Regions from separate parts of the Isoalcanivorax pacificus W11-5 genome, predicted to be linked through region 2. Evidence: predicted binding sites of a transcription regulator. Region 2 holds the regulator's gene; the other holds the start of a gene.

Region 1 (8,504 bases), 1.6 Mb from region 2:
CGTGGCGGGCCCGGCGGCCCGGACAGAACGCAGCGGCTGAGTGGACGCTGCGGTGTGTCTGCCCATGCCAGCATCAGTTCACAGTTTGTCGGGGCAGTGAGGCGTTGGCGTTGTAGACCTTGCTGAAGTAGGGCGAGAGCAGTCGCCGCATGGCAACAGGGTTGGTCGGGCCGATATAACGTGCAGACCAGATGACGACGTTATCTTCCAGGCGCACCACCGCAGCATCGGCCACTACATCACTGCTCGGCGGAATGTAGCCGCTGCCGCCCGGCAGGACGCTGAAGGCGACCGCCATGCCGGTGTTGGCAGCCGCCGCGCCACGGGTATAGCTCCAGCCGTTCACACGCATCAGCAGTACGCAGCAGGCGTCTCCGAAGGCTTCTTCCGGCCAGGGCGGCAGTGTCAGTTGCCGCGTGGCCACCGGATCAATGATCTCGGGAGCACCAAGACCATAGAGCGGTGTGGTATCGCGAATGGCTTCCGGGTCCTCGTCCTGTGCCCAGAGATCGTCATGGAGCTGGCGCAAGGCCGGCTCGTTGTCGAAGGCCGGGTTGATCAGCCCGGCCAGTGGCACATAACGCTGTTCGATTTCATAAGAGCGTGCCGCACCAAGGGTTTCGGTGGCGAACGCCTTGCCAAACGTGTCGTTGAAGCCGCTTTGTGTGCTGACTTCCTCGTCATTGCCCTGGCGGATCGACAGCGTGTAAAGCGGTGGCAGGATCACCAGCTGATCATGTCGCTGAACATTCAGCGTTTCACCCGGGTAGTCTTTCAGGCAATAGCCATCACAGCGCACGCCTTCCGCAAACTGTTTGGCGATGGTGCATCCCTGCAGCAGCGTGATGCTGCACAGGGCTGTCAGCGCATACTTTCGCACGTCGTTTCCCCTTGTGTGTCGATTGACGTTTTCTTTTTATGGGCGGGCCCCGGCCCGCCTGAATGCTATTGCTTGAGCATTGTCTTGAGGAAGCGGCCGGTGTGGCTGGCCTTTACCCTGGCAACGTCTTCCGGCGTACCTTCGGCAATGATCTCGCCACCACCATCGCCGCCTTCCGGTCCGAGATCGATGAGCCAGTCGGCGGTCTTGATCACGTCCAGGTTATGTTCGATTACCACGATGGTGTTGCCGTGCTCGCGCAGCCGGAACAGCACGCCCAGCAGTTGCTGGATATCGTGGAAGTGCAGCCCGGTGGTCGGCTCATCAAGGATATACAGCGTACGGCCGGTGTCGCGCTTGGACAGCTCGCGGGCCAGCTTCACCCGCTGGGCTTCACCGCCGGAGAGCGTGGTGGCAGCCTGGCCGAGGGTGATATAGCTCAGGCCCACATCGATCAGCGTTTGCAGCTTGCGCGCCAGCGCCGGCACCGCGTCGAAGAACTCGCGGGCGTCTTCCACCGTCATCGCCAGCACTTCGAAGATGTTCTTGCCCTTGTAGTGGATCTCCAGCGTTTCACGGTTGTAGCGCTTGCCGTGGCAGACCTCACAGGGGACATAGATATCCGGCAGGAAGTGCATCTCCACCTTGATGACGCCATCGCCCTGGCAGGCCTCGCAGCGGCCGCCGCGCACGTTGAAGCTGAAGCGGCCGGCTTTGTAGCCCCTTGAACGGGCTTCCTGGGTACCGGCAAACAGATCCCGGATCGGCGTGAACAGGCCGGTGTAGGTGGCCGGGTTCGAGCGCGGTGTGCGGCCGATCGGGCTCTGGTCAATGTCGATGACCTTGTCGAAATGGTCCAGCCCCTTGATGCCGGTATGGGGTGCGGCCTTTATCGTGGTGGCGCCATTCAGGTGGGTGGCGGCTTCCGGGTACAGGGTGTTGTTGATCAGCGTGGATTTGCCCGAGCCGGATACACCCGTGACACAGGTGAACAGCCCGACAGGCAGTTTCAGTGTCACGTCCTTGAGGTTGTTGCCACTGGCGCCGCTGAGGGTCAGCCAGTCCTTGCCGGCGGCGGTGCGTTGCTTCGGGACGGCAATCTGCTTGCGGCCGGAGAGATAATCGCCGGTCACCGATTTCCGGTTCGCCGCGATCTGCTTCGCCGTGCCCTGGGCAATCACCTGGCCGCCGTGGACGCCGGCACCGGGGCCGATATCAATGACGTAGTCTGCGCTGCGGATGGCGTCTTCGTCGTGCTCCACCACAATCACGGTGTTGCCGAGATCGCGCAGCCGGTTGAGGGTTTCGAGCAGGCGTTCATTGTCGCGCTGGTGCAGGCCAATGGACGGCTCGTCCAGCACGTACATCACGCCGACCAGGCCGGCACCGATCTGCGATGCCAGGCGGATGCGCTGCGCTTCACCACCGGAAAGCGTATCGGCATTGCGGGCCAGCGACAGGTAGTCCAGCCCCACATTGACCAGGAACTGCAGGCGCTCGCGGATTTCCTTGAGGATCTTGTCGGCGATCTCGCCCTTGTGGCCGGCCAGTTTCAGCTTGCCAAAATAGTCGCAGGACTTGCCCACCGGCAACCGCACCAGATCCGGCAGCGAGCGGTTGTCCACAAACACATTGCGGGCCGCCTCGCGCAGACGTGAACCGTGGCAGTCCGTGCAGTCGGAGGTGCTGAGAAACGCAGCCAGGTCTTCGCGCACGGCGTCGGACTCGGTTTCCCGATAGCGCCTCTCCATGTTCGGAATGATGCCCTCGAACGGATGATAGCGCTTGACGATGTCGCCCCGGTCGTTGAGATAACGGAACTCCACCGGGTCATTGCCGGTGCCGTACAGTATTTTCTTGCGTGCGATCTTCGACAGCTTGTTGAACGGTGTGTCGATATCAAACGCCAGGTGCGTGGCCAGTGACGTCAGCATCTGGAAGTAATACACGTTGCGGCGGTCCCAGCCACGAATCGCCCCTTCGGACAGGGACGAGGTGGGTGAAAGCACGACTTTCTCTTCATCAAAGAACTGGCGCACGCCCAGGCCGTCGCAGGTGGGGCAGGCGCCGGCCGGGTTGTTGAAGGAAAACAGGCGGGGTTCCAGTTCCGGGATGCTGTAGCCGCAGTGCGGGCAGGCAAAGCGGGCGGAGAACACCTGCTCATCACCACTGCCTTCCATGGGTGCCACAACGGCAATGCCGTCGGCCAGTTCCAGCGCGGTCTCAAAGGATTCCGCCAGACGATTCTGCAAATCATCGCGGACCTTGAAACGGTCCACGACCACTTCGATGGTGTGCTTCTTTTTCTTGTCCAGCGCCGGGACGTCATCCAGGTCGGTCACGCGGCCGTTGACGCGTGCCCGGACAAAACCCTGCGCACGCAACTGGTCAAACAGGTGCAGGTGTTCGCCTTTCTTGTCACGCACCACCGGCGCCAGCAACATCAGCCTGCTGCCCTCCGGCTGCGCCAGCACCTGATCGACCATCTGGCTCACCGTCTGCGCCGCCAGCGGGACCTTGTGCTCCGGGCAACGCGGCTCGCCGGCGCGGGCGAACAGCAGGCGCAGGTAATCGTAGATCTCGGTGATGGTGCCGACGGTCGAGCGCGGGTTGTGGCTGGTGGATTTCTGCTCGATGGAAATCGCCGGTGACAGGCCCTCGATGTGATCCACATCGGGTTTTTCCATCATCGACAGGAACTGCCGTGCGTAGGTGGAGAGCGACTCCACATAGCGGCGTTGGCCTTCGGCATACAGGGTGTCGAAAGCGAGTGAAGACTTGCCGGAGCCGGACAGGCCAGTAATCACCACCAGCTTGTCGCGGGGAATATCCAGGTCGACGTTCTTGAGATTGTGTGTGCGTGCGCCACGCACCAGGATCTTGTCCATCGAGATACTACACTACTGGCCAAAATGACAGGGCAGTATAGGATGATTGGCAGCACCGCGCTACGGGGGCAGGCGGGCTGCTGACAGGAGCTGTCATGACCCTGATGCGGCGGCAGGGCGAGGTGACGTCCGCCGTTTGGAGGCGGGTGGTTCAGCCCGGCTGGCGGGTGTGATGCTGTGCCTGGACGTGGTGGGTTTCGCCATGGGCGCTACCCACTCAGTGGTCCGTAAATCAGAGGTTTTCCTGGGCCCAGTTCACCGCTTGCAGGCGGTTGGAGGCGTTGATTTTCTTGAAGATGTTGTAGATGTGCGTCTTGATGGTGTGCGGGCTCAGGTTCAGGCTGCGGGCGATATCCGAGTTCTTGGCGCCGGTGGCCATGACCTTGAGCACTTCCACTTCGCGGTCGGTCAGGTTCACCTCGCTGCGGGAAAAGGTCTTGTTGAAGGCGCGGCTCTTCATCAGGTATTGCTGCAGCACCTTGCGCGGCAGCCACAGCTCGCCGTCGAACATGGCCCTGATACCCTTGAGCAGCAGTTCCTGCGGACAGTCGTGCAGGAAGCCGCCATTCACCATCGGCAGGCCGGCGAGGCGGGACAGCGAGTCCTCCTCATCCACGTTGAACACCGCGATGAACAGCTCAGTGTCGATTTCCTGGTCGATGTCCAGCAGATGACTGATGGTGTCGTTGATATCGACCGTACTGAAATCCACCAGAAACAGTGCCTGGGCGCAGGGGGAGAGTTCCTCGGCGGTGACGTCCTGCACGCGCTTCACACTGCGTGCGGCAACCTCCTGTTTGCTGAGAAACTCGGCCAGCAGCGAGTTCTGCAATTGCTGGCCGCCGGCGACGTATACCTGGTGATCACTGCCGATAGAGCTCATTCAGTACGTTCCCTGCTTTTGTATTTATCAGGCGTGATGCCTGTTGCCCCAGCAGCGTGGCCTGGCCAGCGCGGGCTGAAGCGCATTATACCGGTGATCAGGCATACCTAAGAAGAAAAACTGATCAGAGACGAATTTAGCACCAGTTCGATGGCCATTCAATTTACCCGGTGTACGCCCTCGCACACATGCTTTCTGCTACACTGCGCGGCTTCCGGCCGCAGCGTACGCGGGCCGGCTATGTTCCTCGCGGGCTGCGGTGGCGGCAGGATGCCCGGCGCCGGCCGGGCTCGCGGCCGGTCACGGGCGCGGCCCGTGTCAGGGTGACGCCATGTACTGACGGGCCTGAGACATGAGTACCTCTTCCTCCCGATCCACGCTGGTCCGCACCGAAATAAGGGTGACCGGAGCACTGGCGTCGATCTTTGCCCTGCGTATGTTCGGCCTGTTCATGATCCTGCCGGTGTTCGCCGTGTTCGGTGCGGCGCTGCCGGGGGCGACGCCATTCCTGATCGGTCTCGCGGTCGGGGCCTATGGCCTGATGCAGGCGCTGCTGCAGCTGCCGTTTGGCATGCTGTCCGACCGTTTTGGCCGCAAGCCACTGATCCTTGCCGGGCTAGTGCTGTTTGCCTGCGGTGGTGTGGTGGCGGCGACGGCCGAGACGATCCAGGGCGTGATCCTGGGGCGGGCACTGCAGGGAGCAGGCGCGGTCGCGGCGGTGATCATGGCGCTGGTGGCGGATGTGGTGTCCGAGCAACACCGCACCCGTGCCATGGCGGCGGTGGGCATGTCGGTAGGTGGCGCGTTTGTATTGGCGCTGATTCTCGGCCCGCTGCTGGCGACCTGGCTGGGGTTGTCCGGCCTGTTCTGGCTGTCCTCGCTGCTGGCGGTGGGTGGCCTGCTGGTGGCGCTGGCATGGGTGCCGAATCCCGCCGTGCGCGTGCGTGAGGCACAACTGCCGCTGGGGCCGCGCCTGCTGCGCATTCTCAAAGACCCGCTGCTGTTGCGCCTTAACAGCGGTATTTTCGTATTGCACGCAGTGCTGACCGCCTGCTTTGTGGTGGTGCCGGGCCTGCTGTCCGAACGCCTGGGCCTGCCGTTGGCCCGCCACAGCCTGCTGTATCTCGTGGTTTTCCTGGCCAGCTTCGTGGCCATGGTGCCGTTGATTATCGCGTCCGAGCGGCGCGGGCTGCGCCCGGTGATGGCGCTGGCGGTGCTGTTGCTCGGGGTGGCACTGGTATTGCTTGCCCTGGCTGGGGACCGTCTGTGGTGGTTCGGACTGGCGCTGTTCGTCTTTTTCACTGGCTTCAACCTGCTGGAGGCCCTGCTGCCGTCGCTGGTGGGGCGCGCTGCGCCGGTGGGGACACGCGGTACGGCGCTGGGGATTTACTCCTCCAGCCAGTTTCTGGGGGTCTTTGTCGGCGGCGGGCTGGGCGGCTGGCTGTTGCAGCAGTATGGGCCGGAGACCGTTTTCCTGGCCGCTGCGGCGCTGACTGCCGGCTGGCTGCTGCTGGTCTTTGGCATGCCGCCCCTGGCAAAGCTCGACAATCGTGTTTTGCCACTGGTGGTCGCGGCCGGCGAGGCGGATCGCTGGGTGAATGAACTGCTGGCGGTGGACGGCGTGCTCGAGGCGGTGGTGCTGCCGGAAGCGGGTATTGCGTTGCTGAAAGTGGACCCGGCCAGTGTTGACGAGGCTGCGCTGACGCGCCTGAGCGGCGATGTCGTCGCTCAGGTGTAGGCCAATGCCCCGGCGAGCTGTCAGTGATCGCCGTTGATACAGGGCCGGCAGTGGGAAAAGCCGTGGTGAACTGCCACAATGATCCGCCTGCCGCAGCAAGGCAGGTGCAGGATGAATGTTGACGGAGAGGCAAGATGGCACGAGGCATAAACAAGGTAATTCTGATCGGTAATCTGGGTGCGGACCCGGAAACCCGTTTCCTGCCCAGCGGCGGTGCGGTGACCAACGTCAACATCGCCACCAGCGAAAGCTGGAAAGACAAGCAGACCGGGCAGATGCAGGAACGCACCGAATGGCACCGTGTGGTGTTCTTCAATCGCCTCGGTGAAATCGCCGGTGAATACCTGAAAAAAGGCTCGAAGGTGTACATCGAGGGCAGCCTGCGCACGCGCAAGTGGCAGGGGCAGGATGGCCAGGACCGCTACACCACGGAAATTGTTGCCAGCGAGATGCAGATGCTCGACAGCCGCAGCGGCGGTGGTGGCGACAACTACGCTGGTGGTGGCAACAACTATGGCAACCAGGACAACGGTTTTTCTGGCTACGAGAGCCAGGCGAACAACAATCCCGGTGCCGGGCGCCCGGCGGGTGGCGGCGGCAATGCCGGCAATCAGGGCAACGCAGGCGGTGGCTTCTCGGCGCCGGCGGATGATTTCGACGACGACATCCCGTTCTGACGGAGCCTGACACATGCCCCGTCCGTTGACGCTGATCGCGCTGTTCCTTGTTTGCGTGCTGTTTTTCCTGATCCGTGCCTTGCCGGCGGCACCGTTCTTGCAGAAGGCAGATGGCCTGATGCTGGCCGGCCAGCCGTTGGCGCTGCATCAGATTCACGGCCGCATCTGGCAAGGTGATGCACGCTGGCGCTGGGGGCGCTGGCGGGGCGAGGCGAACTGGTCCACGGACTGGCGCGGGTTGTTGCCGGGGCTGACGCTGGACGTGGCCGGACACGGTATGCACGCGCGCGGCTGGGTGGCGGCAACCCCCGGCAGCGTGCGGGTGAACGATCTGGCATTGCAGGTGCCGCTGGCCGAAATTTCCCGCGATATGGCCGCTGGTCAGGCGGACGGCACCGTGACGGCGCAGGTGGATTACCTGCGCGTGTACCGCGAAGGCCGGGTGGAGGTCGAGGGTACGCTGCGCTACGGTGGTGGCCAGGTGACCTGGAAAGACGGTGGGTCCAGTGTGCCACCACTGGATGGAAGGCTTTTCACCGAGCACAATGTCGCCTGGCTGAAAGTCACCGACCCTCAGCAGACCTTGCTGCTGGATGCCAGCGTAGAGCAGTGTGAGGCGGCGGTACGTGTCTATCGGTCATGGCCGCGCCTGCTGGGTGTGAGCCAGGGTGGTGCGGACGATGACGTGGTATTTCAGGTCTCGCAGCCGCTGGGCGGCTGACGCGTCTGCCATGGCCAACAGAACAACAGCCTGCCCTGAAGCAGGCTGACAACAGCCGGGATGGCTGTTTTCGACCGGCTGCGGGAATTTTTCCCGTGACCGGGCTCTAAGCAGTTTGTGGGGTGATTTCCCGAAAGACATTCAGGGGAAGACAAACTCCCGCAATCTGTTAACCGTCATGACACTGGAATATGTCATAACAATAATTGGTGATCCTTATGGTGCCGGCCATGACCGGTGCTGGGTAGTCGGGACAGAAAATGGTTTTAGCCCTCAAGCAGATACAGATCGACAGGCTGGCGCGTATTGTCCGGTGGCTGCTCGCCGTGGTGCTGGTGATCTGGCTGGCGCGGGTGCTGGCGGACAGCGTGCTGCTGTGGATGGCTGGCCCGCAACAGACACCGACGGTAGACCCGTCGATGCTGCGCCTTACCGCGATCAACAATGAACAGGGCGGCGCGCTCTCACCGGCCGAGATAGAGCGCTGGAAACTGTTTGGCATTCCACCGGAACAGGCGCCCGAACAGCGCGCGGTGGACGCGCCGGAAACCCGCCTGCGGCTGGAATTGCTGGGGCTGTTCCAGAACAGTACGGCCGAGATGGCCCGCGCGATCATCGCGGAGCAGGGCAAGGATGCGGAGCTGTTCCGCCCCGGCGACAAGGTGCCGGGCAATGCCGAACTGGTGGAAGTGCTGGGTGACCGGGTGATTTTGCGTC
Region 2 (8,504 bases):
GGGATGTACGGCGTCTCCATGTACGGGTGGACCACGAACGTGGTGTGCGTGGGGATAACCGTGTCACCCGCAGCCGTTTTTTGCGTCAGGCACCGACCGCCATGGCGCCGTCGGACCAGGCTGCCGGTGCGCTCTGCCTGCGCATGAGCGTGGGCGAGACGCACAGCGAGCTGTTCGTGGATTTCAGTGGCGAATCCCTGCAGCGGCGCGGCTACCGTCTTGAGGGAGGCCTGGCGCCGCTGCGCGAGACGCTGGCAGCGGCGATGCTGATCGCTGCAGGCTGGCCCGGTGACGGTACCCCGGTACTGCTGGACCCTTTCTGTGGCAGCGGCACGCTGCTGGTGGAAGCGGCCGGCATGCTGTTACAGCATGCCCCCGGATTGCTGCGGGATGAATATGGCTTGCTGCACTGGCCGGGCACCGACCTCAGCGTGTGGCGAGAACTGCGCGATGAAGCACAGGCGGCCAGGCGTGAACCGCCGCCGGGCCTGTCGTTGAAGGGTTTTGATGCTGACGCATCCGTCCTGCATCAGGCGCGTGCCAATGCCGAGCGCGCTGGCGTCGGCGCGCTGATTCATCTGGAACGTCGAGAACTCGGTGCGCTGCGTGCACGGGATTTTGCCGGTGATAAAGGCCTGGTCGTGACCAATCCGCCCTGGGGCGAGCGGCTGGAGGAACAGCAGCGTGCCGGCTGGCTGTATTATGCGCTCGGCCAGGTGCTGGGACGTCTGGCGCCGCACTGGCACGCGCTGGTGGTGGCGAGCCAGGTCGAAGCGCTGGACCGCAGCGGGATGCAGATGCTGGAAAGCTGGCGCGTGCGCAACGGCCCGATGCAGGTCTACCTGCGGCGCATGACGCCGCAGCGCAAAGTGCCGCCACCGCCATTGCAGGTAGTTGGCGAAGCGGCCTTTGATGTGCCGGAACCGGCCCAGGCGCTGGTGAACCGGCTGCGCAAGAACAGCAGGCAGTTGCGGCGCTGGCTGGACCAGTCCGGCGTACAGGCCTATCGGCTGTATGACCGTGATCTGCCGGAGTTCAATTTCTCCATTGATATTTACGGCGACAAGGCACTGGTGCAGGAATACGCGCCGCCGAAGACCATCGACGAACAGGCCGCCGCACAGCGGCGCACGCTGGCGGTGAGCGCGGTACGCGCGGCGTTGGGGGTACACCGCGAACAGGTATTCCTGCGCACCCGCAGCCAGCAGAAAGGCAAGGGCCAGTACCAGAAGCTGGATCAGGGTAGTGACTATCATGTGGTCACGGAAGGCGAAGCACGGCTGCTGATCAACCTGCGCGATTACCTCGACAGCGGGTTGTTCCTGGACCATCGCCCGATGCGCCTGCGGCTGGGTGAGGAAGCGCGCGGCAAACGGTTTCTCAACCTGTTCGGCTACACCGGTGCGGCGTCTGTGCATGCGGCACTGGGAGGCGCCTCGCGCACAGTGACTGTGGATGCATCACGTCGCTACCTGGACTGGGCCGGCTGCAATCTGGCCGCGAACGGGTTTGGCATGCGGCAGCATGAACTGGTGCGTGCCGATGTCCGGCAGTGGGTGGAGGACACGCCGCAGCAATTTGACCTGATTTTTTGTGACCCGCCGACGTTCTCGAACAACAAGAGCCGGGATGATTTTGTCGTCCAGCGCGACCACGGTGATCTGATCCGTGCCTTGATGAAGCGGCTGGAGCCCGGCGGCACGCTCTATTTTTCCTGTAATTTCCGTCGCTTTGAGCTGGAGGAAAATATTCGCCGCTGGTATGTGGTGGAAGATATTACGCGCTGGAGCATTCCGCCGGATTTCAGTCGCAACGAGCGCATTCACCATTGCTACAGGATTACCCACGGCCATGAAGATTGAGCTGCTGACCACGCTCGGTTGCCATCTGTGCGAGCAGGCAGAAGCCCTGCTGCGGCAGGCACTGCCGATGGCGCAGATCGAGAAGATTGATATTGCCGAGGAGGATGCGCTGATCGAAGCGTACGGTGAACGCATCCCGGTGGTGCGCTATGCCGGGCGTGAACTGGACTGGCCGTTCGGATTGCTGGATGTGAGGGAGCGGTTGGTGCGCGAGTAATGCACCGGCGTGATGGAGCGGGATCCACCTACAATGCAACCCCGAACATCCGGCAGCTGTTCCGGTAAGTGGCGTCGGCCACCTGCTGCACGTCCTCTCCCCGGCATTCGGCGAGCCGCTTCACAATCCACGGTAGCAGCGACGGTTCATTGCGTCCTTTGACGGGCGGTTTTTCCGGCAGGTCACGGGGCAACAGATACGGGCCGTCGGTTTCCACCAGCAGGCGATCTGCGGGGATGTTATGCACCAGCGCCTGCAGCGTACCGCCGCGCCGTTCATCGCATAACCAGCCGGTGATGCCGATGTGGCAATCCATGTCCAGATAATCGAACAGTTCCCGTTGCGTGCCGGTAAAACAGTGCACCACGGCATCGGGGAGCTGATCGCGCTGTTCACGCAGAATAGGCAGAAAGCGCGCATGCGCATCGCGCTGGTGCAGAAAAACCGGCTTCTGTTGTGTGACGGCGAGTGCCAGTTGCGCGGCGAAGGCCTTTTCCTGCATGGCGCGGGGAGAAAAATCGCGATTGAAATCGAGCCCGGTTTCGCCAATGGCCCGTACCTGTTCAGCGCGGGTGAGGGCGTCGAGTTCACTGAGCAGGGCCGGCGTGAACGCGCTGGCCTGATGAGGGTGCAGGCCAGCGGTGCAGAACAGCGTGTCATGTTGCCGTGCCAGTTCCAGCGCCTGCCGGCTGCTGTCCGCGTCGGTCCCTGTGATCAGTTGCCAGCGCACACCCACCGCGCGGGCGCGTTCAAGCACGTCATCCAGATCAGGGCGAAAGCGTTTGTCGGTGAGGTTGATACCGATATCGGCGAGCGGGTGTGTCATGGGGCGTGTGTGGGTCCGGTCTGTGTGTGCAGGGCGTCGTGCAGGGCGTCACGCAGGGTATCACGCAGGGTGTCACGCAGAGTATCGACCCGGCGTCGATTGGTGCCGAAGTCGTAATATCCCACACGCGAGGCCGAGCGTACCTCAACCCGGCCATCGTCGTGCAGATAAAAGTCCACGTCATCGGTAAAGCGCAGCAGGCGGGTCGTGAATGTCGCGTGCAGCCTGCGTTCATCCGGCTGTGTCCAGGTGACGCGGGGCAGGTTGTCCAGCATGGTGACCAGTGCTGTTCTGGCGCTTTCCATGGTGTCGCCGGCCTGCAGGGCAGGCACAGCATGCCGCGCATTGTCGGCGAGGCTGGACACACAATTGGGGGACTCAGGGCAGGGTGGGAGCAGCGGCTCTGCCACGGCCTTCGCTAACGAGGCCGTGCAGAGCAGAAGGACAGCCAGCCGTGCCTTACACCGCATCGCGGATCAGGCCGACGAACACGCCCTCGATGACCAGTTGATCCGGTGACACACGAATCGGCGTGTAGTCCTCGTTGGCGGGCATCAGGGTGGCGCCCTGCGGGCTCAGCTTGAGGGTTTTCACGGTCACGTCGTCGTCCAGCCGGGCGACCACGATCTGGCCAGACCGGGCGACGCTGGTCTTGCGCACGGCAATCAGGTCACCGTCAAAAATGCCGGCATCCTTCATGCTGTCGCCCTGGACGCGCAGCAGATAGGTGGGGCGCTGCCGGAACAGGCCCTGCGGTACCGGCACGCTGCGTTCGACGTTTTCCACTGCCTCGATCGGCACCCCGGCGGCGACGCGGCCGATCACCGGCAGTTCATCATCCGGCCACAGGGCGGCGTTCAGCAGCTGGATGCCGCGCGAGCGATCATTGTGCAGCCGGACACAGCCCTTGCGCTCCAGTGCACGCAGGTGGTCCGATGCGGCGTTCTTGGACTGGAACCCCATCAGCTCGGCCAGCTCGGCCCGGGTCGGTGCCATGCCGGTGTCGTTCTGGAACTGACGGATGCAGTCGAGTACCTGTTGCTGACGAACTGTAAGCTTCTCGCTCATAAGCCTGTCCTCATGCGTTGACTGGATGCTAGCACAGCCACTGTCGAAATGAACAGTGCCTTTTGATCAGCCCCGAGGCGGAACGCACCGGTCATCAGGAGAGGATGGATGGCGTTGAACAGGCCTGCCGCAGGTCATAGGATTTGCCCCCGGATCAGTGGCAGACTTGTCGGGTGTGCACGCGTGTACGAATGTCTCGCTGTGATTCCGGCCGGCTCCGATATAAGTAATCCTAATCAACGGGTTAGCTTATAAAGATTGCGCCGGGCCACGCCACGTGGGGCGGGGCAGTGTGATCCGGTTCGCAGAGTGATCTGTGATGTACGCAGCATGCCGGCTGTGCGACGCATTGGGGTTGTGGCGGAACAGCGTGGTGTGCCAGCGGTGATTGCCGTCACTTGGTCAGGTGGCGGTCCTGAAAACCCGGGGGGGTTGAACACAGTGGTAATGAAAGCAGTGGAACGTGCCATCTACACGCCGGATCGCATCCGGCGTCTGGTGTCTGGCGTGCCGTTCTTCAATGAAATACTGCGGCAGGATGCGGCCCAGTTCGATGTGCTGCTGGAACGTTGCGAATTGCTCGAGGCGGGCAGCGGCGATGTGGTGATTCGCCAGGGGGGCAGCGACAGCGGCCTGTACTTTCTGTTGCGTGGCCAGCTTGCGGTGCTCGCCGACGCATCGCCCGGGCCGGGCACAGCGCCGAAAGTGCTCAATCATATTTCTCCCGGCGAAGTGTTCGGCACCTTGTCGATGCTGCGTGATACGCCGCGCACTGCAACGATCTGTGTCGATGCGGCGACACGCGAAGCGGTGCTGGCGCGGATCGATTTTGTCTTCTTCAGCAACATCACGGATTTTTCCGTGTTCACGCTGCCGACCAAGCTGGCCTTCTATCACATGGTGGTGCACAACATCCGCTGGACGCTGGAAGTGAACCGCATGCAGGAGCCTCACCACGAGGTGGTGTCGCTGCTGCGCAAGGTGCCGGTCTTCAGCGGCGAACGGGGATCGCAGGCGGAACTGGTGGCGCTGCATCAGCAGGCGCACATACTGGCCGATCTGCTGTGCCGCTGGAACGGTACGCCGGCATCGACCGGCGCGCTGGGGTAGGCCGGGCCGGACGCGCTGCAACAGGCTGGCCTCAGCTGCGCCGGATTTTCACCGCCAGGACATCACAGTGCGCACCGGGCACCACGCCTCGGGCGGTGGAGCCGAGCAGCAGGGCCAGGCCGCTGCGGGTGTGGCTGCCGATCACGATCAGGTCGGCGCACAGCACATCGGCCTTTTCCTGAATGGTCTTTTCGATGGACCCGAGTTCCACATGGACCCTGTCCGGGGGAATGGAGAATTCGGTCGCATAGCGGTTCACGTTCTCCCGTGCCTGGTCCATCAGGCTGCTTTGCAGTTCGGTGACGTCCATCGGCACGTCGGCGCCATACGCCAGCGCCAGCGGCTCGATCACGTGCAGCAGGTGCAGACGGCCGCCGCCGGTGCAGGCGATGGAGAGTGCGCGGGTCAGGATATGCCGCGATTCCTCGCTGCCATCGATGGCGACCAGTACATCCCGGTAACTCTCACTCATCTGATGTCTCCCGCCGGCCTTTGCCCGGCATCAGGCCTGTCTCCACGACGTTTTCATCGGCTCCGCCATCATCTCAGTGAACGATTCCGCCTGTCCACATCCACGGAAGCTTGCCGTCCGGGGTGGCTGCGGTGGTATAAAGCAGCCGCGAGAGCACGCGGCATCGGCCGTGGCGGGGCCGCAAAGGCTGCCCGGCAGGTGCTGGCGAGGTGGTGCCTGGACAGGCTCGCCTTGACCTCGGCGGTGGCCGCTTGCGTAAATAGGCGGCCGCCGGACAGGAGCCGGCGGGTCGCGCCAGGGCAAATACCGGGCGCATAACCGAGAGCTGAGTGCAGAAAACTGATGGCCAAATCGCTTGTGATTGTTGAGTCGCCGGCCAAGGCGAAGACCATTAACCGCTATCTGGGCGACGATTTCATCGTCAAGTCCAGCGTGGGCCACGTGCGTGACCTGCCGGTGAGTGGCGGCGCCAAGAGCAGCCCCAGTGAGCGGGCCAAAGAGGCGGCCTACACCCGCTCGCTGCCGCCAGAGGAGCGCGAGCGCTACAAGAAAAAGAAGGCCCGTGACCAGTTGATCAACCGTATGGGTGTCGACCCGGAGCGGCAATGGGCGGCGCAGTACGAGATCCTGCCTGGCAAGGAAAAGGTGATCGACGAGCTCAAGCGTCTGGCGGCAAAAGCCGACCGCATCTATCTCGCCACCGACTTGGATCGGGAGGGGGAAGCCATTGCCTGGCACCTGCGCGAGGTGATCGGTGGTGACGACACGCGGTTTGATCGCGTGGTGTTCAACGAAATTACCCGCAAGGCCATTCAGGAAGCCTTCAAGCAACCCGGCAAGCTGGACATGCCGCGCGTGGAAGCACAGCAGGCGCGCCGCTTCCTCGACCGGGTGGTGGGCTTCATGGTGTCACCGCTGCTGTGGGACAAGATTGCCCGGGGCCTGTCCGCCGGCCGGGTGCAGTCGGTGGCCGTGGAGCTGGTGGTCGAGCGCGAGCGTGAAATCCGCGCCTTCCAGCCGGAAGAATACTGGGAACTGCATACCGACACGAAAGCACCGAAAGGCGAGCAGGTGCGACTGGAGCTGGCGCGTTACGCCGGCGAGCATTTCCGCCCGAACAACGAAACCGATGCGCGGCGTCACGAAAAGGCACTGCGCGATGCCGGCAAGCTGGAAGTGGTGGCGCGCGAAGACCGCCCGACCCGTTCCAAACCGTCGGCGCCGTTTATTACCTCCACACTGCAACAGGCGGCCAGTACGCGCCTGGGCTTCAGTGTGAAGAAAACCATGACCATGGCGCAGCGTCTGTACGAAGCCGGTCATATCTCCTATATGCGGACCGATTCCACCAACCTCTCTGCCGATGCCGTGGCGGCGTGCCGTGACTGGATCAAGGCCGAGCTGGGTGAGCGCTACCTGCCGGAAGCGCCGATCAGCTACTCCAGCCGTGATGGCGCGCAGGAAGCGCACGAGGCGATCCGCCCGTCGGAAGTGGGCCGCACGCCGGATTCACTCAGCGACATGGAGCGCGATGCGCGGCGCCTGTACGAACTGATCCGCAACCAGTTCATCGCCTGCCAGATGCCGCCGGCGGAATACCTCAGCAGCACCATCACGGCCACGCACGGCGATTACGAGCTGAAAGCCAAGGGCCGTATCCTCAAGTTCGATGGCTGGACCCGCATGCTGCCGCCGATGGCGCGCAACAAGGGCCAGGAAGACGTGGTCCTGCCGGCGCTGGAACGTGGCGATCTGCTGAACATTACCCGCATCGACACCACCCAGCACTTCACCAAGCCGCCGGCACGCTATACCGAGGCCAGCCTGGTGAAAGAACTGGAGAAGCGCGGCATCGGCCGGCCGTCCACGTACGCGGCGATCATTTCGACCATTCAGGAACGCGGTTATGTGCGGCAGCAGAACCGCCGCTTCTACGCAGAAAAAATGGGCGATATCGTCACCGACCGTCTGGTGGAGAATTTCCCCAATCTGCTGGACTACGGCTTCACCGCACGCATGGAGGAAACGCTCGACCGCATCGCCTCCGGTGACCTGAAATGGCGCGACGTGCTGGATGAGTTCTATGCCGATTTCAGTGCCAAACTGGAAGCGGCCCAGGGCGACGGTGCCGGCAAGCAGGCGCAGGGTGGCATGCGTGCCAACCTGCCCACGGACACCGACATTGCCTGTCCGACCTGCGGCCGGCCGATGCAGATTCGCACCGGCTCCACCGGCGTGTTCCTCGGTTGCTCCGGCTACAGCCTGCCGCCGAAGGAGCGCTGCACCGCGACGCTGAATCTGCTGCCGGGCGAGGAAGCCGTCAGCGCCGATGACGACGAAGCCGAGGCGCTGGAGCAGCGGCGCAAGAAGCGTTGCCCGATCTGTGGCACGGCCATGGACAGTTATCTGCTGGACGAAAAACGCAAGCTGCACATCTGTGGCAACAATCCTGACTGCGCCGGTTACCTGGTGGAGCAGGGCGAGTTCCGCATCAAGGGCTACGACGGCCCGGTGCTGGAGTGCGAAAAGTGCGGCAGTGAAATGCAACTGCGCACGGGCCGCTTCGGAAAGTTCTTCAAGTGCACCAACGAGGCATGCGGTAACACCCGCAAACTGCTGCGTAACGGGGAGCCGGCGCCACCGCGTGCTGACCCGATCCCGATGAAGCACCTGAAGTGCGAAAAAGTGGACGACTATTACCTGCTGCGCGATGGGGCGTCCGGTTTGTTCCTGGCAGCCAGCCAGTTCCCGCGCAACCGCGAGACGCGTGCACCGCTGGTGGAGGAAGTCCAGTCGGTGAAAGAACAGCTTGATCCGAAGCATCGTTATCTCGCCGATGCGCCGGCCACCGACAGCCAGGGCAACAAGGCGGTGCTGCGTTTCAGCCGCAAGACCCGCGAGCAGTACGTGATGACCGAGGTGGATGGCAAGCCCACTGGCTGGTCGGCG

The links. The regulator LexA, encoded in region 2, represses DNA repair genes until DNA is damaged. The targets are predictions, from matches to a motif close to TACTGTNTANNTANACAGTA.
Region 1: a site for LexA is predicted at 3,782-3,801, ahead of uvrA (excinuclease ABC subunit UvrA). Genes of this name have one in related genera too.

Annotation. Positions count from the first base shown of each region.
Region 1 is NZ_CP004387.1:629,233-637,736, forward strand. Features, by position in the region: gene S7S_RS03000 (hypothetical protein) at 74-880, opposite strand; gene uvrA (excinuclease ABC subunit UvrA) at 946-3,768, opposite strand; gene S7S_RS03010 (response regulator transcription factor) at 4,001-4,651, opposite strand; gene S7S_RS03015 (MFS transporter) at 5,004-6,389, shown strand; gene ssb (single-stranded DNA-binding protein) at 6,524-7,066, shown strand; gene gspN (type II secretion system protein N) at 7,080-7,787, shown strand; gene S7S_RS03030 (type II secretion system protein N) at 8,048-8,504, shown strand, end outside.
Region 2 is NZ_CP004387.1:2,257,098-2,265,601, reverse strand. Features, by position in the region: gene rlmKL (bifunctional 23S rRNA (guanine(2069)-N(7))-methyltransferase RlmK/23S rRNA (guanine(2445)-N(2))-methyltransferase RlmL) at 1-1,862, shown strand, start outside; gene S7S_RS10275 (glutaredoxin family protein) at 1,852-2,079, shown strand; gene S7S_RS10270 (TatD family hydrolase) at 2,108-2,905, opposite strand; gene S7S_RS10265 (DUF1499 domain-containing protein) at 2,902-3,315, opposite strand; gene lexA (transcriptional repressor LexA) at 3,365-3,973, opposite strand; gene S7S_RS10255 (cyclic nucleotide-binding domain-containing protein) at 4,421-5,083, shown strand; gene S7S_RS10250 (universal stress protein) at 5,115-5,555, opposite strand; gene topA (type I DNA topoisomerase) at 5,898-8,504, shown strand, end outside.